3 regions of the Kineococcus aurantiacus genome follow, and region 2 is predicted to be linked to each of the others. Evidence: riboswitches for the same ligand, from Rfam matches in the RefSeq annotation. Region 2 holds a riboswitch; each other region holds the start of a gene.
What was found. Region 2 has a riboswitch for S-adenosylmethionine ahead of BJ968_RS05290 (MetQ/NlpA family ABC transporter substrate-binding protein). Riboswitches for the same ligand answer to the same signal wherever they lie in the genome.
Positions count from the first base shown of each region.

Region 1 (6,190 bases), 120 kb from region 2:
CCCGTCCCAGCTGTCCCAGACCGCTTTGGCGAGGTTCACGAAGCGCTCGGCGCGCTCGTACCGGTCGGCGTGGTCGAGGTAGCCGCCGCGGCGGAAGTTCGCCCCCGTCCAGGCGTTGTCGGTCGTCACGACGTTCCACGCGGCCCGGCCACCGGACAGGACGTCCAGCGACGCCAGCCGCCGCGCCAGGTCCGCCGGGTCGTTGTAGGTGGTGTTCTGGGTCGCGACCAGGCCGATGCGGGAGGTCAGGCCCGCCAGCGCGGCCAGTTCCGTGAGGGCGTCGGGCCGTCCCACGACGTCGAGGTCGTGGATCTTCCCGTGCTGCTCGCGCAGCCGCAGGCCCTCGCCGAGGAAGAATGCGTCGAACAACCCCCGCTCGGCGGTCCGGACGAGCTGGGTGAACGTCGAGTGGTGCATCTGCGACCCGCTGCGGGGGTCCGACCAGATGGTGCTGTGGTTGACGCCCTGGAAGAACACGCCGAAGTGGACGACGGCGTCGGGGTACCGGAGTTCGGTCATCGTTCGTGTCCTCAGGCCGTGGCGAACTGGTTGACGGGCCGCGCCAGGCCCAGGGTGGAGCGCAGCGTGGCTCCCGCGACGGGCGCCTGCAGGAGGCGGGCGACGCGCAGCGCCGGGAGGGTCGTGCGCAGCAGGGTGCGCAGGTCCTCGTCGAGGACGGCCGCGTGCAGGCGGACGCCGTTCACCGAACCGGCCAGCCCCGACAGGTACCGGGCGAACCCCTCGCCCGAGCCCGACCAGCGGATGCGCCCGGACGCCGGGGCGGCCGCGTCGGCGTCCAGGGCCGCGAGGCGGTCGGCCGCGGCGTGGGCCTCGGTGTCGAGGGCGAACTCGACGTCCAGCACGACGAGCGGGCCGCCCGCGGTGCGGCGGGCCCCCTCGTCCCCGCTGAGCACCACGTCGGCGTGCGTGGTGGGCGTCAGGTCGCGCTCGTGGACGACGACGACGGACTGGCCCTGCGGGCTGCGCGGCACGGTGAGCGGGCCCTTGACCGACCAGCGGCCCGTCTCGACGTCGACGTGGTGCAGGCGGTCGCGGTCGACGTAGCGCCCCGTGGCGACGTCGCGGACGACCGCGTCGTCCTCCCAGGAGTCCCACAGCGCCCGCACGGCACGCACGACGTCGGCCAGTTCCGCGGCCGGGTCCGCCGCGACGGGCAGGTCCACGGCCCGCGCCGCGCGCGCGGGGGAGGTCGTCGCGATCCAGCCGGCCCGGCCGTGGCTGGAGTGGTCCAGGGAGGCGATCTGGGCGGCGACGTGGAACGGTTCGGAGTACGTCGTCGCGGCCACCGGCAGCAGCCCGACCGCGTCCGTCGTGCCGGCCAGGAAGGCCGCGCGCTGGACGGCGTCGAGGTGCCCGACAGGGTTGCGCGGGTCCGGGGCGGTGGAGTCCTCGAACGTCAGGCCCGTCAGGCCCTGCGCCTGCGCGGTGACGGCGAACTCGCGCAGGCGGGCGGGGAAGAACACCTGGTCGGGCGTGGAGCGGGAACGGCGCCAGGCGGCGGGGTGCCACCCGCCGCCGTCGACCTCCAGGAACACGTGGAACGGGGTGGGCATGTCGGCTCCTGGTCTGAGGGGGTGCGGGTCACGGGGTGGGGACGGCGGCGCGCCGGAACCGGGCGCCGGTGTGCTCGCCGGGCAGGAGGGGCCCGGCGCCGCCGAAGCGCTCGCGCAGCGTCTGCCCCGGGACGTAGCCCTCGGGCCGGCGGCCGCGGGCCCGCAACCGGGGCCCGATGAGCTCGGCGAAGTCCAGCAGGGTGCCGTAGCTGTGGTGCTGGGTGAGGTTGATGCCGTCGATGCCGACGTCGTCGAGCCAGTGCTCGATCTGCGCGACGACCGCGTCGGGGGTCCCGACGGCCGAGAAGGTGCGCTCGCGCCGGGCGATCGCCGCGGCGAACTCACCCACGGTGCGCTGCCGGGGCAGCCCGGCCGCGCCGGGGTGGTCGGCGCGCCCCTCGAGCGCGAGGGCCTCCCCGACGGTCCGGTCCGCGGGGTGGGCCAGCGGGTCGAACGGCAGCGAGGCGTGCGCGAACCTGCCCTCCAGGCTGTCGTACCGGGCGTGCGCGGCGAGCTTGGCGGTCACGTCGGACTCGGTGTGCCCCGTGATGACGGTCGCCTGCACCACGAACTTCACGCTGCGCGGGTCCCGGCCGTGACGGGCGGCGGCCTCGCGCACCGCCGCGATCGTGCGGGCGACCGCGGCGTGGTCCGGTCCGCCGGTGAACACCAGTTCGGCGTGCCGGCCCGCGAACTCGATGCCGTCGGCCGACGCCGTGGCCTGGACGACCAGCGGGGTCCGCTGCGGCGAGGGGGAGGACAGGTGCGGCCCGGCCACCCGGAAGTACGTGCCGTCGTGGTCGATCGCACGCACCCGGTCGGGTTCGGTGAACACGCCCCGCTCGCGGTCGGCGACGACCGCCCCGGCGTCCCAGGAACCCTCCCACAGCGCGTAGACGACCTCCATGAACTCGTCCGCGATCCGGTACCGCTCGTCGTGCGCGATCTCACCGGGCAGCCCGAAGTTGCGCGCCGCGCTGGGCAGGTAGCTCGTGACGACGTTCCAGCCCACGCGGCCCTTCGTGAGGTGGTCCAGGGTGCTCATGCGGCGGGCGAAGGGGAACGGCGGTTCGTAGCTGGTGGAGAACGTGACCGCGAACCCGAGGTGGTCGGTCACGGCCGCCATCGCGGGCACGACGAGCATCGGGTCGTTGCTGGGGACCTGCAGCCCCTCGCGCAGCGCCGTCTGCGGGCCGTCGCGGTAGACGTCGTAGGCGCCGATCACGTCGGCGAGGAAGACGGCGTCGAACTGCGCGTCCTCGGCCAGCCGGGCCAGCGTCGTCCAGTACCCGATGTCGTTGAACTCGTGGCGGTGGTTGCCGGGCAGCCGCCACAGCCCGTGCGTGATGTGGCTCACGCAGTTCATCTCGAACAGGTTGAGCAGCAACGGCTTGGGGCCGGGCAACGCGTCCTCCATCGTCCTTGGCGGAAGCACCGACCCTCGGAGGGGGTTGCTGCGGCGTCGTCGAGCCAAGTCTCTCGGCCGCTCTGGATGGTTCGCACAGTCAACGACACGTCCCGTCGCCGTGTCAACCGAGCTCCACGCACCCCCTCCCACGTGATCGAGGACCGCATGTCCGGCGACGAGACCGCACGGGGACGCACCCACGGGCAGTGGCTCGTGGACGGGCGCACCCCGCTGAACCACGACGAGCAGTTCACGCCCGACGGACCCCCGCTGGAGGTGCGCGGGCGCATCGAGCGGGTCTACGCCCACCAGGGGTTCGCCTCCATCGACCCCGACGACCTCGACGGCCGGTTCCGCTGGTGGGGGCTGCACACGCAGCGCCGTCCCGGCGTCCCCGGTGGCCGCACCGCGCAGCTCACCGCGGCCGAGCTGTCCGACGAGTGCTTCACGCTGCGCGTCCGGCTGGACGGCGGCGCCCTCACGACGCGGCAGCTGCGCGTCCTGGGCGACGTCTCCCGCACGTACGCCCGCGGCACCGCCGACCTCACCGACCGGCAGAACGTCCAGCTGCACCGGGTGCGCATCGAGGACGTCCCCGCGATCTGGGCGCAGCTGGAGGCCGTGGGCCTGCGGACGACGGAGGCCTGCGGCGACGGCCCCCGCGTCGTCCTGGGCAGCCCGGTCGCCGGGGTGGCGGCCGACGAGGTCCTCGACCCGACGCCGGTGGTCGAGGAGATCGTGCGGCGGTTCGTCGGCGACCCCGACCTCGCGAACCTGCCCCGCAAGTTCGATCCGCGGTCACGGGGCACCCCAGCCAGGACGTCGTGCACGAGATCGACGACGTCTCGCTGGTCGGCGTGGAGCACCCCGAGCTGGGTCCGGGGTACGACCTGTGGGTCGGCGGGGGGCTGTCGACGAACCCCCGCCTCGCCGAGCGCCTGGGGGCCTTCGTCCGGCCCGAGCAGGCGGCCGACGTCTGGCACGGGGTCGTGCGGATCTTCCGCGACCACGGCTACCGGCGGCTGCGGCACCGCGCCCGGCTGGAGTTCCTGCTCGCCGACCGGGGCCCGGTGCGGTTCCGCGAGGTCCTGGAGCGCGACCACCTCGGGTACGCGCTGGCCGACGGGCCGCCCGCCCCGGCCCCGACGGGCGCCGGGGACCACGTCGGGGTCCACGAGCAGAAGGACGGCCTGCGCCACGTGGGGGCGACCCCGGTGGCGGACCGGGTCAGCGCCGACGTCCTGACCGGGCTGGCCGACGCCGCCGAAGCCGTGGGCTCGCGGCGCGTGCGGCTCACCCCCCAGCAGGAGGTCCTGGTGCTGGACGTGCCGCCCGGGCGCGTCGGGCAGCTCACCGCGCAGCTCGACCGCATCGGGCTGAGCACGGCCCCCAGCCCGTTCCGGCGCACCACGACGGCCTGCACCGGCATCGAGTGCTGCGAGCTCGCGATCGTCGAGACGAAGCGGACCGCGGCCGAGGCGGTGAGCGACCTGGAGTGCCGGCTCGCCGAGCGGGAGGAGGAGGAGACGTTCGCGCAGTGGGCGCACCGGGCCGACGAGGCCGCCCTGCGCTGACCCGCGCACCCCCGCGCGGGAAAACCCCCGAAGGCCCTTGCGCAGCGGGACGCGTGTGTCACAGTGAGGCACCCGAGAGCGGAGGTGCGAGGTGCGAGGACGTCGACTGTGGGCCCGGTTGTGCGCTGGCGCAACCAGTTTCGGGTCGGCGCTGGTGCAGGGCCTGGCCCTGGCGGGGCACGGTCAGTGGGGGTTCGCGTGGTCCCCGGTCGACCCCGACCTGGAACCAGGTCCCGGTGAGCTGAGCTGGGCCGAGTTCGAGGCCGAGCTGCACGCGCTGCTGTCCGAGGAGCCCCGCGGCGCCGGGGACGGACCGCGTCCCAGCAGCGAGCCGATGCCCTGACGCTCGGCCCGCAGGGCGGCGTGCGCCAGCCCCGCGGAGACCAGCAGCAGTCCCGCGCACCCCAGGGCCAGGTGCGAGAACACGCGCAGGTGGGCGGGACCGGGCGCGCCGGGGGCGCCCACGAGGTACGCGCCGGTCGCCACCGGCACCGCGACGGCCGCCGCCACGCGCTGCGAGAGCTGGAACAGGCCCGCGGCGACGCCGGCCACGGCCACCGGGGCGTGCTGCAGGGTCAGCACCTGGTTCGGGGAGATCACCGCGCCGACGGCCGCCGACGACACCGCCGCTGTCAGCGAGGCGACCAGCACGGCGTGGGTGGGCAGCGCGGGCAGCAGCAGCGCCTCGGCCGTCACCGAGGCCGTCGCCACCAGCGTCGAGACGACGACCAGCCGCCGCCCCCACCGCACCACGAGGCGGGCGGACAGGGCCGCGCAGACCCCCGAGGCGACCGCGGCCGGCAGCAGCACCAGCCCCGCGTCGAAGGCCGACAGGCCCAGCCCGGACTGCAGGACGAGCACCTGCAGCATGCCCAGGGCCAGCACGGCGCCGAAGACGCACATCGCCACGCCCGTGCCCAGGGCGAAGTCCGGGCGCCGGAAGAGGTCGGGGACGAGCAGCGGGCTGGCCGCCCGGCGCTCCCACCACCGCAGGACGGCGGTCAGGACGACGGCGGCGAGCACGCAGGGGACGGCGACCGCGACCGTGGCCCGGCCCGTGGTGAAGGGCAGCAGCAGGCAGACCGTGACGGCGGCGACGACGACGCTGCCGGGCAGGTCGAGCCCGCCGCGCGGCAGTGGCCGGCGCGCGGTGCGCGGCAGGTGCCGCGCGGCGACGGGCAGCAGGAGCGCGGCGAGCGGGATGTTGGCGGCCAGGACCAGGCGCCACCCCAGGTGCGGGCCGCCCAGGCCGGTGAGCAGCCCCCCGAGCAGCGGGCCGCACGCCGAGGAGCACGCCGTGGCCACCGAGTAGCCGGCGAAGGCGCGGGCCCGCTCGGGGCCGCGGAAGACCGCCTGCAGGGTGCCGTGGACCTGCGGGTTCACGACACCCGCGCCGAGCCCCTGCAGCGCGCGGGCGAGCACGACCGTCCACGCGTCCTGCGCGGTCGCGGACAGCACGGCCGCGGCGGCGAAGACGGCGAAACCGCCCAGGTGCAGGGACCGCCGCCCCAGGACGTCACCGAGCCGGCCGGCGGGCACCAGGGCCAGCCCGAAGGTCAGCGAGTAGGTCGCGAGGATCCACTGCACCTGGGTGGCCGAGGCGTGCAGGTCCGCGCGCAGGGCGGGCACGACGA
Region 1 covers NZ_JACCBB010000001.1:1,232,682-1,238,871, reverse strand. The annotation lists gene BJ968_RS05915 (NtaA/DmoA family FMN-dependent monooxygenase) at 1-519, opposite strand, end outside; gene BJ968_RS05910 (LLM class flavin-dependent oxidoreductase) at 531-1,574, opposite strand; gene BJ968_RS05905 (NtaA/DmoA family FMN-dependent monooxygenase) at 1,603-2,991, opposite strand; SAM riboswitch class I at 2,985-3,073, opposite strand; partial or broken gene BJ968_RS24185 (nitrite/sulfite reductase) at 3,148-4,493, shown strand; gene BJ968_RS05895 (MFS transporter) at 4,740-6,190, opposite strand, start outside.
Region 1: it holds a riboswitch for S-adenosylmethionine, as region 2 does, so the genes downstream of both, BJ968_RS05905 (NtaA/DmoA family FMN-dependent monooxygenase) here and BJ968_RS05290 (MetQ/NlpA family ABC transporter substrate-binding protein) in region 2, are expected to answer to the same signal.

Region 2 (6,190 bases):
CACCGGACCCCAGACGTCTGAGCGCTTCGAGATGCACCCGGACGTCTGGCAGGCCCTGTGCCCCTGACCGGGGCGGTGCGCTACCTCCGCATGACCCCGCGGGCCAGGCGGTTCCCGACGACCTGCCCCACCTGCACGATGACGATGATCGCGGCCACGGCGACGTAGATGATCCCGTAGTCGTACCGCTGCTTGCCGTACGTGATGGCGTAGTCGCCCAGCCCGCCGCCGCCGACCAGACCGGCCTGCGCCGTCATGTCGACGATCCCGACGAAGATGAACGTGTACCCCAGGATCAGCGGGCCCAGGCCCTCGGGGATCACGACGCCGACGAGGATCGCGATCCGCGAGGCCCCCACGGCGCGGGCCGCCTCGACGACACCGGGGTCCACGCTCACGAGCGACTGCTCGACGATGCGGGACACCGCGAACGCCGCCGCCAGCGAGATGGCGAACGTCACCGCCGTCGTCCCGATCGTCGTGCCCACCACCGCGATCTGCAGCGGCGTGATGGCGGCCAGGAAGATGATGAACGGGATGGGGCGCACCACGTTCACGACGAACCCGAGCAACCCGAACACGAACCGGTTGCCGAACAGGTTGCCCGGCCGGGTCGCGTACAGCGCCACCCCCAGGACCAGCCCCAGCACGCCGGAGCAGATCAGGGAGACGACCGCCATGAGCAGCGTCTGCCAGATGGCGTCGCGGAAGACGCCGAACGTCTCGAGGAAACCGCTGAAGTCCATCCTCAGTCCTCCTCGTCGGCGTGGACGCCGTCGGCCCGCAGCGCCTCGAGGGCGGCGTCGACGTTCCCCGTCAGCTCGTACGTCAGCGACCCGGTGCGGCGTTCGCGGATCTCCGACACCCCGCCGTAGACGAGTTCGGCCGTCGTGCCCGTGGTGCGGAACGCGGTGTCGATGCGCTGCTGCAGACCGGGTTCGTCGGTGATGCGGACGCTGACGATCCGGCCCGGGTGCTGGTGGCGCAACCGCGCCAGGGTGTCGGCCGACGGGCGGTCGTGGGTGGCGCTGCGCACGAACCGCTGCGCCGCCGCCGTCCGCGGGTCCGAGAACACGTCGTAGACGTCGCCGATCTCGACGAGCCTGCCGTCCTCCATGACCGCGACGCGGTCGGCGATCTGGCGCACGGCGTCCATCTCATGGGTGATGACGACGATCGTCACGCCCAGTTCGGCGTTGACCCGGCGCAGCAGCGACAGCACCTCGGTCGTGGTCTCGGGGTCCAGCGCGCTGGTGGCCTCGTCGGCCAGCAGCAGCGGGGGGTTCGTGGCCAGCGCCCGGGCGATGCCGACGCGCTGCTTCTGCCCGCCGGACAGCTGCTCGGGGTAGGAGTGCGCGCGGTCGAGCAGCCCGACGAAGTCGAGGAGCTCGGCGGTGCGCCGGTCGCGCTCGGCCTTGCCCACGCCCGCGACCTTCAGCGGGTAGGCGACGTTCCCGGCGACGGTCCGGGACCGGAAGAGGTTGAACTGCTGGAAGATCATCCCGATCTTCGAGCGGGCCGCCCGCAGTTCCCCCTCGGACAGCTTCGTCAGGTCCTGGCCGCCGACGAGGACGCTGCCCGACGTCGGCTTCTCCAGGGCGTTGAGCAGCCGGACCAGGGTGGACTTGCCGGCACCGGAGTACCCGATGACCGCGAGCACCTCACCGGTCCGCACCTCCAGCGAAACGGCGTCGACCGCCGCGACGGAGGACCCGTCGCGGCGGTCGAAGCGCTTGGAGACGTTCTCCAGGGTGATGAGCGCGGTCACTTGCCCTGGGCGGCCTTCGCGTCGGCCTCGACCTTCACCGTCTCCGCCTGCAGGTCCGCGGCGGGGGTGTCCTGCACGACCGCGCTGGGGTTGTCCTGCAGGAAGACCTCCTGCACGGCCGGGTCGTGCCACAGCGCGGCCAGGTCGAGGTAGGTCTCGTCGTCCACGTCGGCCTTGCGGGCGGCGAAGATGTTGACGTACGGCGCGGCCGCGGCGGCGGTCGGGTCGTCCTTGACGATGATGTTCTCGTCGGACAGCTTCGCGGCGGTCGCGTAGTTGTTGTTGACGATGGCGGCGGCGACCGACCCGGACTGCAGGGCGCTGGCGGTCTGGTCGGCGGCGACGGTGGTGACCTTCACCTTCGAGGACTCGATGTCGTTCGTCGTGGAGAACGCGGTGCCGCCGTCCTTCAGCGTGACCAGGCCGGCCTGCTGCAGCACGAGGAGGCCGCGGGCCTCGTTGATGGCGTCGTTGGGGATCGCGACCTGCGCGTCGGCGGGCAGCTCGGCGGCGGACTTCGCGGTGAGGGAGTACAGCGGCAGCGGGTACACGGCGGTCGCGCCGATGGGCTGCAGGTCGTCGTCCGCGGTGGCGTTGTAGTTCGCCAGGTACTGGATGTGCTGGAACTGGTTCAGGTCCAGCTCCCCCTGCGACAGCGCCGGGTTCGGCAGCGTGTAGTCGGAGAAGTTCACCAGCTCGACCGTCACGCCGAGCTTGGACTCGGCGAGCTCGGTGTAGGTCGTCCAGTACGGCAGCGACTTGTCGGCGACGCCGATCTTCACCGTCCTGGCCTCACCGCCGGAGGCCGAGGTGCTGGTGGAGTCGTCGCGGGTGCCCAGGACGATCGCGACGATCACGACGGCGATGACGACGACGGCGGCGATCAGGCCGTAGAGCAGGCCGCGGCGCTTGGGCTTGTCGGGCAGGGCGGGGGCGGTGGACACGAGGACACTCCGGTTGTCGTGCGGGCGGGCGCGCGGCTCGCAGCTGCCGTGATCGACGACGTCCGGCGATCCGCGCTTGCCGGACGGGATCGTCCGGCCAGGTCCTCACCTGGGGCACCCCGCCGCGGGGGAGGGTTGCCGGACAGCCAGCCAGGGCTTCTCGCTGTCACTCATGACCTGCCCGCACCTTAACACCGCCTGTCAGACAGCGGTAACGGTCACGGGTGCCGCAACGGGCCCCCGCCCGGGGGCCGCCGGGCGCTCAGCCCAGGACGTGGGGGAGGACGACGGCCTGGGCGGCGACGGTGCGCCCGTCGGTCGTCGTCACCGACGGGCTGCCGTGCAGCACGTACCCGTCGGCCAGGGCCGCGCTGACCTTCTCGCAGAAGGACCGGTCGTCGGGCCCGGTGAGGAGGCGGTAGGCGAGCTTGTCCGGGACGGTCTCGTCGCTCATGGCCGGAGGGTACCCCTGGCCGTCCGCAGGTCCAGGTACCCCAGCGCGGCGTCGGCCAGGGCGTCGCCGCGCCGTTCCGGCGAACCCGGTGACCACCGCTTCGCGTCGTACTCCGAGGCCGTGCGGCGCAACGCCTCCAGGCTCACGGCGAGCTCGGCGTCCAGGCGGGCGGCCAGCTCGGCCGGCGTCGGCGGCTCGCCCCGCAGCGCGGCCCCCTCCCCGGCGCGCAGCCGCTCCAGCACGTCCGCGTCGAGACCCTCCTCGCGCGTCCAGAACCGCACCGGGCGGTCGACGACGTGGTTCCACACGGGCACCTCGCCGGACCGGAAGAACAGCTGGGCCGGTCTCGTCGCCAGCCCCGAGGCGGCGAGCCAGTGCCCGGCCGCGGGCGGGCGGGTGCCGAAGGCGCACTCGCCCTCGCGGGCGTTGGTCACGAGGGCGACCCGGACCCCGGTGGCGTCGTCGACGTCGTCGGTCCGGGGCCCCAGCAGGGTCCCGAAGACCCACGCCTGGAAGACCCTCAGCCGGACGATCCCCTCGGGCTGGCGGCCCACGTGCGCGCAGCCGTCGGCGACGTCCTGCAGGGTCTTCAGGGCGGTGCTCCACTTCACAGGGGCAGTCTCGCGGAAGTTGCGACGGCAACGGCAGCGGGGCCTAAGCTTCCCCGGTGGATTCGACCGAACTGAGGGCCCTGCAGAAGCCGTTGAAGGACGCCTACCGGGAGGACCCCGCGCAGGCGCTGGTCCCGGCCCGGGCCGTGGCGGTGCTGGACGGCCAGTCCATCGGCGTCTCGGTCGACGGCTTCGCGGGCACCACCCGCGCCGGGCTGCACCCCGCCGCCGGCGGTGACGGCACCGAGGCGTGCTCGGCGGACATGCTGTGCGAGGCCGTGGCGGCCTGCGCCGGGGTGACGCTGCGCAGCGTCGCCACGGCGATGGGCGTGGAGCTGCGCAACGCCTCCGTCACGGTCGACGCGCACTGGGACGCCCGCGGCACCCTGGGCGTCGCGCGCGAGGTCCCCGTCGGCATCACCGACGTGACCATCACCTTCGACTTCTCCTCCGACGCCGACGAGGCGACCGAGGCCAAGATGGTCTCCCTGGCCGAGCGCTACTGCGTCATCGCCCAGACGCTGCAGACGCCGCCGAAGGTCAGCGTCCAGCGCGCCTGAACCCTCACGCCCGGGAGTCGTGCGACCGCGACTCCTGGGCGCGGACGGCGCCCCGGCCGAACACGGCCACGACGACGAAGCCGAGGGCGAAGGCCAGCAGCACGCCCAGGCCCGCGTACCCCCAGTCGCCGTCCCAGTACCCCGCGTCCTGCCCCGACGGCGGCACCCACGTCGCCAGCCCCAGCGGCTCGAAGAAGTACCCCTGCCAGGCCAGCCACGAGGCGTTGGCGTTCGACACCAGCCCCCAGCCGATCGCCGTCGCCCCGGCCATCGTCAGGACCGGCAGCCAGCGCACCGACCCGTAGCGGCCCCGCGCGTCGAGCAGCTCGTCCTCGGCGTAGCCGGCGCGCCGCGTCGCGAGGTCGGCCAGGAAGATGCCGGCCCACGCCGCGATCGGCACGCCCAGGGTGATGAGGAACCCCTGGAACGGGGTGAGGAAGTCCACCGAGAAGAACGCGATGTAGATCGCGCCGGCGACCATGAGGCACGCGTCGACGAGCACCGCCACCGGCCGGGGCACCCGCAGGCCCACGTTGAGCAGGGCCAGCCCCGAGGAGTAGATGTCCATGACCGCCCCGCCGACCAGGCCCAGGACGGCCACGACCGCGAACGGCACGAGGAACCACGTCGGCAGGATGTCGGTCAGCGCCCCCACCGGGTCGGCCGCCACGCGCGCGCTCAGGTCCGGCTGCGAGCCCACGACGAGCGCCCCGAAGACCAGCAGCACCGCCGGCCCCAGCGAGGACCCCAGCGTCGTCCACAGCACCACCCCGCCGCTGGAGGCGTCCCGCGGCAGGTAGCGGGAGTAGTCGGCCGCGGCGTTGGCCCAGCCCAGCCCGAACCCCGTCATGACCATGGTGAACGCGCCCACGACGGCCGCGGTGTCGCCGGCCGGGATCGCCGAGACCGTCCCCCAGTCGACCGAGCCGGCCGCGAAGGCGATGTACAGCACCGTCAGGACGGCGGTGACCACGGTGATCCAGCGCTGCATGCGCATGATGACCCGGAACCCCAGCGTGCCGCCCAGGACGATGAGCCCGACGACGATCACGAGGGCGACGAGCTTGGTGCCCGTGCCGCCGCCGGCGCCGAGCCGGCCCAGGACGGTGGCGGTGGCCAGGACGGCCACGGCGGCCAGGGACGTCTCCCAGCCCAGCGTCAGCAGCCACGACACCAGCGAGGGCAGCCGGTTCCCGTCCACCCCGAAGGCGGCGCGCGACAACGTCATCGTCGGCGCCGACCCGCGCTTGCCGGCGATGGCGACGAGCCCGACGACGACGTAGGACACGACGACACCGGCCACCGAGACGAGCGTCGCCTGCCAGAAGGAGATGCCGAAACCCAGCACGAAGGAGCCGTAGCTGACGGCCAGGACGGAGACGTTGGCGGCGAACCACGGCCAGAACAGGTCCCGGGGCCGGCCGTGCCGTTCGGCCTCGCTGACGGCGTTGACGCCGTTCAGCTCGACGTCGACACCGCCGACGCGCGTCCGGGGTGTCGTGGGGACCTCGCTCACGCCTGCTCCTCGGGGACGTGGCGGAACCGGGCCGCCGGGTGGTCGGCGGGCAGCCGGCGGCGGCCCGCACCGAAGATCGCTTCCCGCAGCGTAGAGCCTGCCGGGACGCTGCCGGGCTCACGCGCCAGACCGCGCCGGCGCAGCTCGGGCACGACGTGCTCGCAGAACTCCGCGTAGGAGCCGGGCACGACGAACGGGGTGAGGTTGAACCCGTCGACGCCGGTCCGCGCGGCGAGCTGCTCGACCTGGTCGGCGACGTCCACCGGGGAGCCGGTCAGGACGAACTCGCGCATCCCGAACCGCAGGAAGTCGGCCCGCGCCCGGGCCACCGTCTCCC
Region 2 covers NZ_JACCBB010000001.1:1,113,255-1,119,444, reverse strand. The annotation lists gene BJ968_RS05305 (diacylglycerol kinase family protein) at 1-67, shown strand, start outside; gene BJ968_RS05300 (methionine ABC transporter permease) at 81-746, opposite strand; gene BJ968_RS05295 (ATP-binding cassette domain-containing protein) at 749-1,768, opposite strand; gene BJ968_RS05290 (MetQ/NlpA family ABC transporter substrate-binding protein) at 1,765-2,712, opposite strand; SAM riboswitch class IV at 2,780-2,890, opposite strand; gene BJ968_RS05285 (DUF1737 domain-containing protein) at 2,975-3,166, opposite strand; gene BJ968_RS05280 (DUF7711 family protein) at 3,163-3,777, opposite strand; gene BJ968_RS05275 (OsmC family protein) at 3,834-4,337, shown strand; gene BJ968_RS05270 (cytosine permease) at 4,342-5,853, opposite strand; gene BJ968_RS05265 (NtaA/DmoA family FMN-dependent monooxygenase) at 5,850-6,190, opposite strand, start outside.

Region 3 (6,190 bases), 110 kb from region 2:
CAGCGCGAGGGCGACCTGGTTCGCGGTGTCCCCCAGCGGCTGGTCGTCGCGCACGAACGACCACGCGAGGATGGTCACCGGGCCGGTGAGCATGCCCTTGACCGGCTTGGTCGTGCGGCTCGCGGTGTAGGTGCTCCACGGGACGGTGATCGGCGCGGGGCGCGTCACGTCGCCCCACAGGATCGGCGGCCGGACGCCGCGCGAGCCGTAGGACTGCACCCAGCCGTGCTGCGTGACGGCGAACCCGTCGAGCTGCTCGGCGAAGTACTGGACCATGTCGTTGCGCTCGGGCTCGCCGTGGACGAGGACGTCCAGGCCCAGCTCCTCCTGCAGCTGCACGACGCGGTCGATCTCGGCGCGCAGGAAGTCCTCGTAGGCCGTCCCGTCCAGCTCGCCGCGGGACCAGGCCGCGCGGGCCCGGCGGATCTCGGTGGTCTGCGGGAAGGAGCCGATGGTGGTCGTGGGCAGCGCCGGCAGGTGCAGCGCCTCGTCCTGGGCGGCGCGGCGGACGGCGTAGTCGCTGCGCCGGAAGTCCTGCGGGGTCAGCGCCGCCAGGCGCTCGCGCACCTCGGGGCGGACGACCCCGGGGGCGGCGAGCCGGTCGGCCAGGGCCGCGGCCGAGGCCGCGAGCTCGGTCTCGACCGCGGCGGCGTCGGCGAGCGCCCTGCCGAGCACGACGACCTCGGTGACCTTCTGGTCGGCGAAGGCCAGCCAGCCGCGCAGCCGCTCGTCGAGCGCCGTCTCGCGGGTCACGTCGTGCGGGACGTGCAGCAGCGAGGTGGAGGTCCCGGCCACGACGTGCGCGGCGAAGCCCTCGAGCTCGCGCAGGGTGGCGAGGGCGTGGACGAGGTCGCGGCGCCAGACGTTGTGACCGTCGACGACCCCGCCGACGACGGTCTTGCCGGCCAGGACCGAGCGGTCCGCCGGGACGGAACCCTCGACGAGGTCGAGGGCGAGGCCCTCGACCGCCCCGAAGGAGGCGAGGTGGTCGCCCGCGTCGCCGTAGGGCGTGGCGACGAGCAGGCGCGGGCGGTGCGCCAGGCCCGTGAGGCGCGCGTAGGCCGCCCGCACGAGGTCGTCGAGCCCGTCGACACCGGCGGTGGCGGAGTCGCTGACCAGACCGGGTTCGTCCAGCTGGACCCACTCGGCACCGGCCGCGGCGTACGCGGCCAGCAGGTCCTCGTAGGCGCCGAGGAGGTCGTCGAGCCGCGAGAGGGGGGCGAACCCCTCGGGGCTGCCGTCGGCGGCCTTGGCCAGCAGCAGGAACGTCACGGGGCCCACGACGACGGGACGGGTGAGGAAACCGTCGGCGAGGGCCTCGGAGAACTCGCGCACGCCCCGGTCGTCGGCGAACCGGAACGCGGTGCCGGGGCCGATCTCGGGGACGAGGTAGTGGTAGTTCGTGTCGAACCACTTCGTCATCTCCAGCGGGGCCTGCGCCCCGCGCCCGCGGGCGATCGTGGAGTAGCCGGTGAGGTCGACCCTGCCGTCGGGGCCGACGACGTCGGCGAAGCGCTCCGGGACGGCCCCGACGGCGACCGCGGTGTCGAGGACCTGGTCGTAGGCGGAGAACGACGACGGGATGGACGCGTCGTGCGCCGGCAGGCCGAGGGCGTTGAGGCGGCGGACGGTGGCCGCGCGGACGGCGGCGAGCCGCTCCTCGGTGGTGGCCAGGTCGGCCTTGCCGGACCACAGGGCCTCCAGGGCCTTCTTGGTCTCGCGGTCGGGACCGATCCGGGGGTAGCCCAGGATCGTCGCGGTCCAGGCGGGGGTGGTCTGGCTCATCGGGTGCTTCCTCCTGCTGCGGCGGTCGCCTCCACGGCGGCGGCGGGTCGGGGGTGGGTCGCGGGTCGGGTCAGGTCGAGGTGGTCGAGCAGGTCCAGCGCGGGGGCGGCCGCGTTGAACGTGTACAGGTGCAGGCCGGGCGCGCCGGCCTCGAGCAGGCCGTGCGCCAGTCCCGAGGTGAACGCGGTGGCGGCCCGGCGGCGGGTCGGGGCGTCGTCGGTGTCCAGGGCCGCGAGCAGCCCCCGCGGGGCCCGGACGCCGGTGAGCTCGCCGATCCGCTCCAGGCGCCGTGGGTCGTCGGAGACCGCGACGCCGGGCAGCAGCGGGATGGTGATCCCGGCCGCGCGGGCCCGGCGGACGAACGCGGCGTACTCCTGCGCGGAGAACGTCACCTGGCAGATCGCGAACCGCGCCCCGGCGTCCTGCTTGGCGCGCAGGACGGCGAGCTCGTGGTGGTCCCTGGCCCGCGGGAAGGCGGCCACGGCCAGGCTGAGCGGTCCCTCGTCGAGGGGGCGGGAACCGCCGCGCAGCGCCAGCCGACGCCTGTCGGCCACCTGCAGCAGTTCCACGAGGTCCCGGGCGGTGGCCACGCCGTCGGGGTGCGGCGTCCAGTCCGGGACACCGGCCGGCGGGTCCCCCCGCAGCGCCAGGACGTTGCGGACGCCGGCGTCGAGGAACTCGGTGGCCAGTTCCACGACCTGCCGGCGCGAGGAACCCACGCACGTCAGGTGGGCCATGGCCGGGACCGCCGAGGTGGTCAGGACGTGCGCCAGCAGGTCCCGGCTGGGACCGCGGGTCGCTCCCGCCGCGCCGAAGGTGACGGACACGAAGTCGGGGTTGCTCCCCAGGAGGTCGGACAGCCTGCGCCACAACGAGTCGCGGCCGGTCTCCGAGCGCGGGGGGAAGAGTTCGAAACTGAGCGTGGGCCGCCCCGCGGCGCCGGCGACGAGGGGCGCGAGCGTCATCGCACGGGTCCCGGACCCGGGGCCGGGGAGGGGACGACGACATCGGTGGTGCGCATCACGAACTCCATCGACCTGGCGTTAGCACCCTCGCCCGGGCTCGGGGGGTTGCTGCGGCGTCGTCGAGCCAGGACTCTCAGCCGCTCTGGATGGTGTTCTTCGAATGTAGACCGACCGCGACGCCGTCCACAAGTGGTTCCCCCGGACGGCCCCCCGGCGGGCGGCGCTCCCGGGACCGGGCCGCGACGCACCGACCTTGATTCCCGGCGCCCGCACGTGGCAATCTCCCCCCAGGTCATGAGCGCCAGCGACAAGCCCCGGCTCGCTGGCCGGCAACCCTCCTCCGCGGTGGGGTGCCCCGGGTGACGACCTGGCCGGTTCCGACGTGGTTCCGGCAAGCGCGGACCTCGCCGGGGCGATCCCGGTCCTCCCGGCAGGGTCCACTGTCCCGAGGAGCCCCGTGACGACGAGCACCCTGTCCCCCACCCGCCCCGCCTGTCGCACGGTGCCGCCGCTGCTGCCCGTCGTCGGCGCCGACACCCCGGTCCCGCTGGCCACCGGGGGCACCACCACCTACGCCAACCTCGACAACGCGGCGAGCGCCCCGGCGCTGGCGGCGGTGGCGGACCGGGTCGCGCAGGTGCTGCCGCACTACGCCAGCGTCCACCGCGGCGCCGGCTACCTCTCGCAGGTGTCCACCGCCCTGTTCGAGCAGGCCCGCGAGCAGGTGGGCCGCTTCCTGGGGGCCCGCGAGGACGACGTCGTGGTCTTCACGCGCAGCACGACGGACGCCCTGGACCTGCTGTCCCGGGCCGTCCCCGCCGGCGCGCGGGTGCTGGTCGCGGACGTCGAGCACCACGCGAACCTGCTGCCCTGGCAGCGCTCGGCCCGCACCACGGTGGTCCGCGGCGGCGCCGACGCCGAGGAGACCACGGCCCTGCTGGAGGCGGAGCTGGCCACCGGGCAGTACGCCCTGCTGGCCGTCGCCGGCGCGTCCAACGTCACCGGGGAGGTGCTGCCGCTGCGCCGGCTGGCCCGGGCCGCGCACGCCGCCGGGGCCCGCCTCGCCGTCGACGGGGCCCAGCTGCTGCCGCACCGGCGCGTCGACGTCGCCCGCGACGGGATCGACTGGATCGCGCTGTCCGGGCACAAGCTGTACGCCCCGTTCGGGGCGGGGGCCCTGGTGGGGCGCCGGGACTGGCTGGACGCCGCCGAGCCCTACCTCGCCGGTGGCGGGGCCACGCTCGACGTCAGCCACGACGCGGTGCGGTGGGCGACCGGCCCGGACCGGCACGAGGCGGGTTCCCCGAACGTGGTCGGCGCGGTGGCGCTGGCGCAGGCGTGCACGACGCTGGCGGCCCTGCCCGCAGGGGCCCTGGAGGCCCACGAGGCGGCGCTGCGCGCGCAGCTCGTCACCGGCCTGAGCGCGCTGGAGGGCGTGCGGGTCGTGCGCCCGCACCCGGCCGACGCCGTGGGGGTCGTGACGTTCACCGTGCCCGGCCGCCCGGTGTCGGAGGTGGCGGCGTACCTGTCGGCCGAGCACGGCGTCGGGGTGCGCGACGGCAGGTTCTGCGCGCACCGCTTCGCGAACTCCCTGGGGCTGGTGGAGGGCGGGTTGCGCGCCTCCACGGGCGTCGGGACGAGCTCGGCCGACGTGGAGCGGCTGCTGGCCGCGCTGGAGCAGTTCCTCACCACGGGCTCGGCGCTGGAGTACGGGGTCGTCGAGGGCCGCTGGGGTCCGCTCACCGACGCCCGCCCGGCGCCGGAGTCCTTCCTCGACCCCGTCCCGGAACTGGGCTAGCCTGCCCGCAGGTCACGAGAACCAGCGACAAGCCCTGGCTAGCTGGTCGGCAACCCTCCCCGCGGTGGGGTGCCCCAGGTGACGACCCGGCCGGAGGGAACCCTCCGGCAAGCGCGATGACCCGCCGGACGCCTGCGAGTCGTCCCGACTCCAGGAGGAGACCCGTGCCCGAAACCCTTCACCTGTCCGCCGCCCTCGAGTCGACCGGCTGGCACCCGGCGTCCTGGCGGGAACCCGGCTCCCGGGCCGGGGAGCTGTTCACCGCGCGGTTCTGGGCCGACACGGTCGCCGAAGCCGAGCGCGGCCTGTTCGACCTGGTGACCGTCGAGGATTCCTTCGGCCTGCAGGGCAGCGGCTTCGGCCCGCCCGACGACCGCACCGACCGGGTCGCCGGCCGGCTCGACGCGCTGCTGGTCGCGGCCCGGCTCGCCCTGGTGACCGAGGCGATCGGGCTGGTCCCGACCGTCTCGACGACGCACACCGAACCGTTCCACGTCTCCAAGGGCCTGGCCACGCTGGACCACGTGAGCTCGGGCCGGGGCGGGTGGCGGGCCCAGGTCGCCGCCCGGGCGCACGAGGCGGAGCTGTTCGGCCGGCGCTCGATCCCGGCGGTCACCCGCGAGACGCTGCAGGACCCCGCGGTCGTCGCCGTCGTCGAGGACCTGTTCGCCGAGGCCCGCGCCGTCGTCGACACCGTCCGCGCGCTGTGGGACTCCTGGGAGGACGACGCGGTGGTCCGCGACGTCGCCACGGGCCGCTTCGTCGACCGCACCAAGCTGCACCGCGTCGCCGCGCAGACCCCGTGGTTCTCCGTCCTGGGGCCCTCGATCACGCCCCGCCCGCCGCAGGGCCAGCCCGTCGTGACGGCCCTGGCGCACGCCAGGACCGCCTACGAGTTCGCCGCCGCGAGCGCCGACGTCGTGTTCGTCACCCCCCGCGACGCGCAGGACGCCCGCGCGGTCGTCGCCGAGGTCCGGGCCGCGGAGGCCGCAGTGGGCCGGCGGGGTGTGCCGCTGCAGGTCCACGCCGACCTCGTGGTGGCCCTGGCCGCCGACGCCGCGCAGGCCCGCAACCGGCTGGACCGCCTCGACTCCGCCGACGGGGAGGCGTTCACGTCCGACGCGCTCGTCGTCGCCGACTCCCCCGCCGGCCTCGTCGAGCGGCTGCTGCTGTGGCGGGACGCGGGGATCGAGGGGTTCCGCTTCCGCCCGGCGGTGAACGCCACCGACCTGCCGGCCCTCGTCGACGAGGTCGTGCCGCTGCTGCAGTCCGCGGGGGCCTTCCGCCGCGCGTACACCGGCGCCACCCTGCGCGACCACCTCGGGCTGGCCCGGCCCGCCAACCGCTACGCCACCGTCTGAGGAGGGAAACCCCGATGAGCGTCCCCGAAGGCAAGCCCCGCAAGCAGATCGTCCTCGGCGCCCACCTCCCGGGCGTGAACCACCACACCGTCTGGCAGGACCCCGCCGCGGGCAGCCAGATCGACGTGAAGAGCTTCGCCCACCTGGCCCGCACGGCCGAGCGGGGTTTCTTCGACCTGTTCTTCCTGGCCGAGGGGCTGCGGCTGCGCGAGCACGCCGGGCAGATCTACGAGAACGACGTCGTCGGCCGCCCGGACACGTTCACCGTCCTCGCCGCCCTG
Region 3 covers NZ_JACCBB010000001.1:1,223,107-1,229,296, forward strand. The annotation lists gene metE (5-methyltetrahydropteroyltriglutamate--homocysteine S-methyltransferase) at 1-1,785, opposite strand, end outside; gene BJ968_RS05860 (methylenetetrahydrofolate reductase) at 1,782-2,750, opposite strand; SAM riboswitch class I at 2,812-2,903, opposite strand; SAM riboswitch class IV at 3,041-3,154, shown strand; gene BJ968_RS05865 (aminotransferase class V-fold PLP-dependent enzyme) at 3,208-4,548, shown strand; SAM riboswitch class IV at 4,559-4,668, shown strand; gene BJ968_RS05870 (LLM class flavin-dependent oxidoreductase) at 4,665-5,909, shown strand; gene BJ968_RS05875 (NtaA/DmoA family FMN-dependent monooxygenase) at 5,924-6,190, shown strand, end outside.
Region 3: it holds a riboswitch for S-adenosylmethionine, as region 2 does, so the genes downstream of both, BJ968_RS05865 (aminotransferase class V-fold PLP-dependent enzyme) here and BJ968_RS05290 (MetQ/NlpA family ABC transporter substrate-binding protein) in region 2, are expected to answer to the same signal.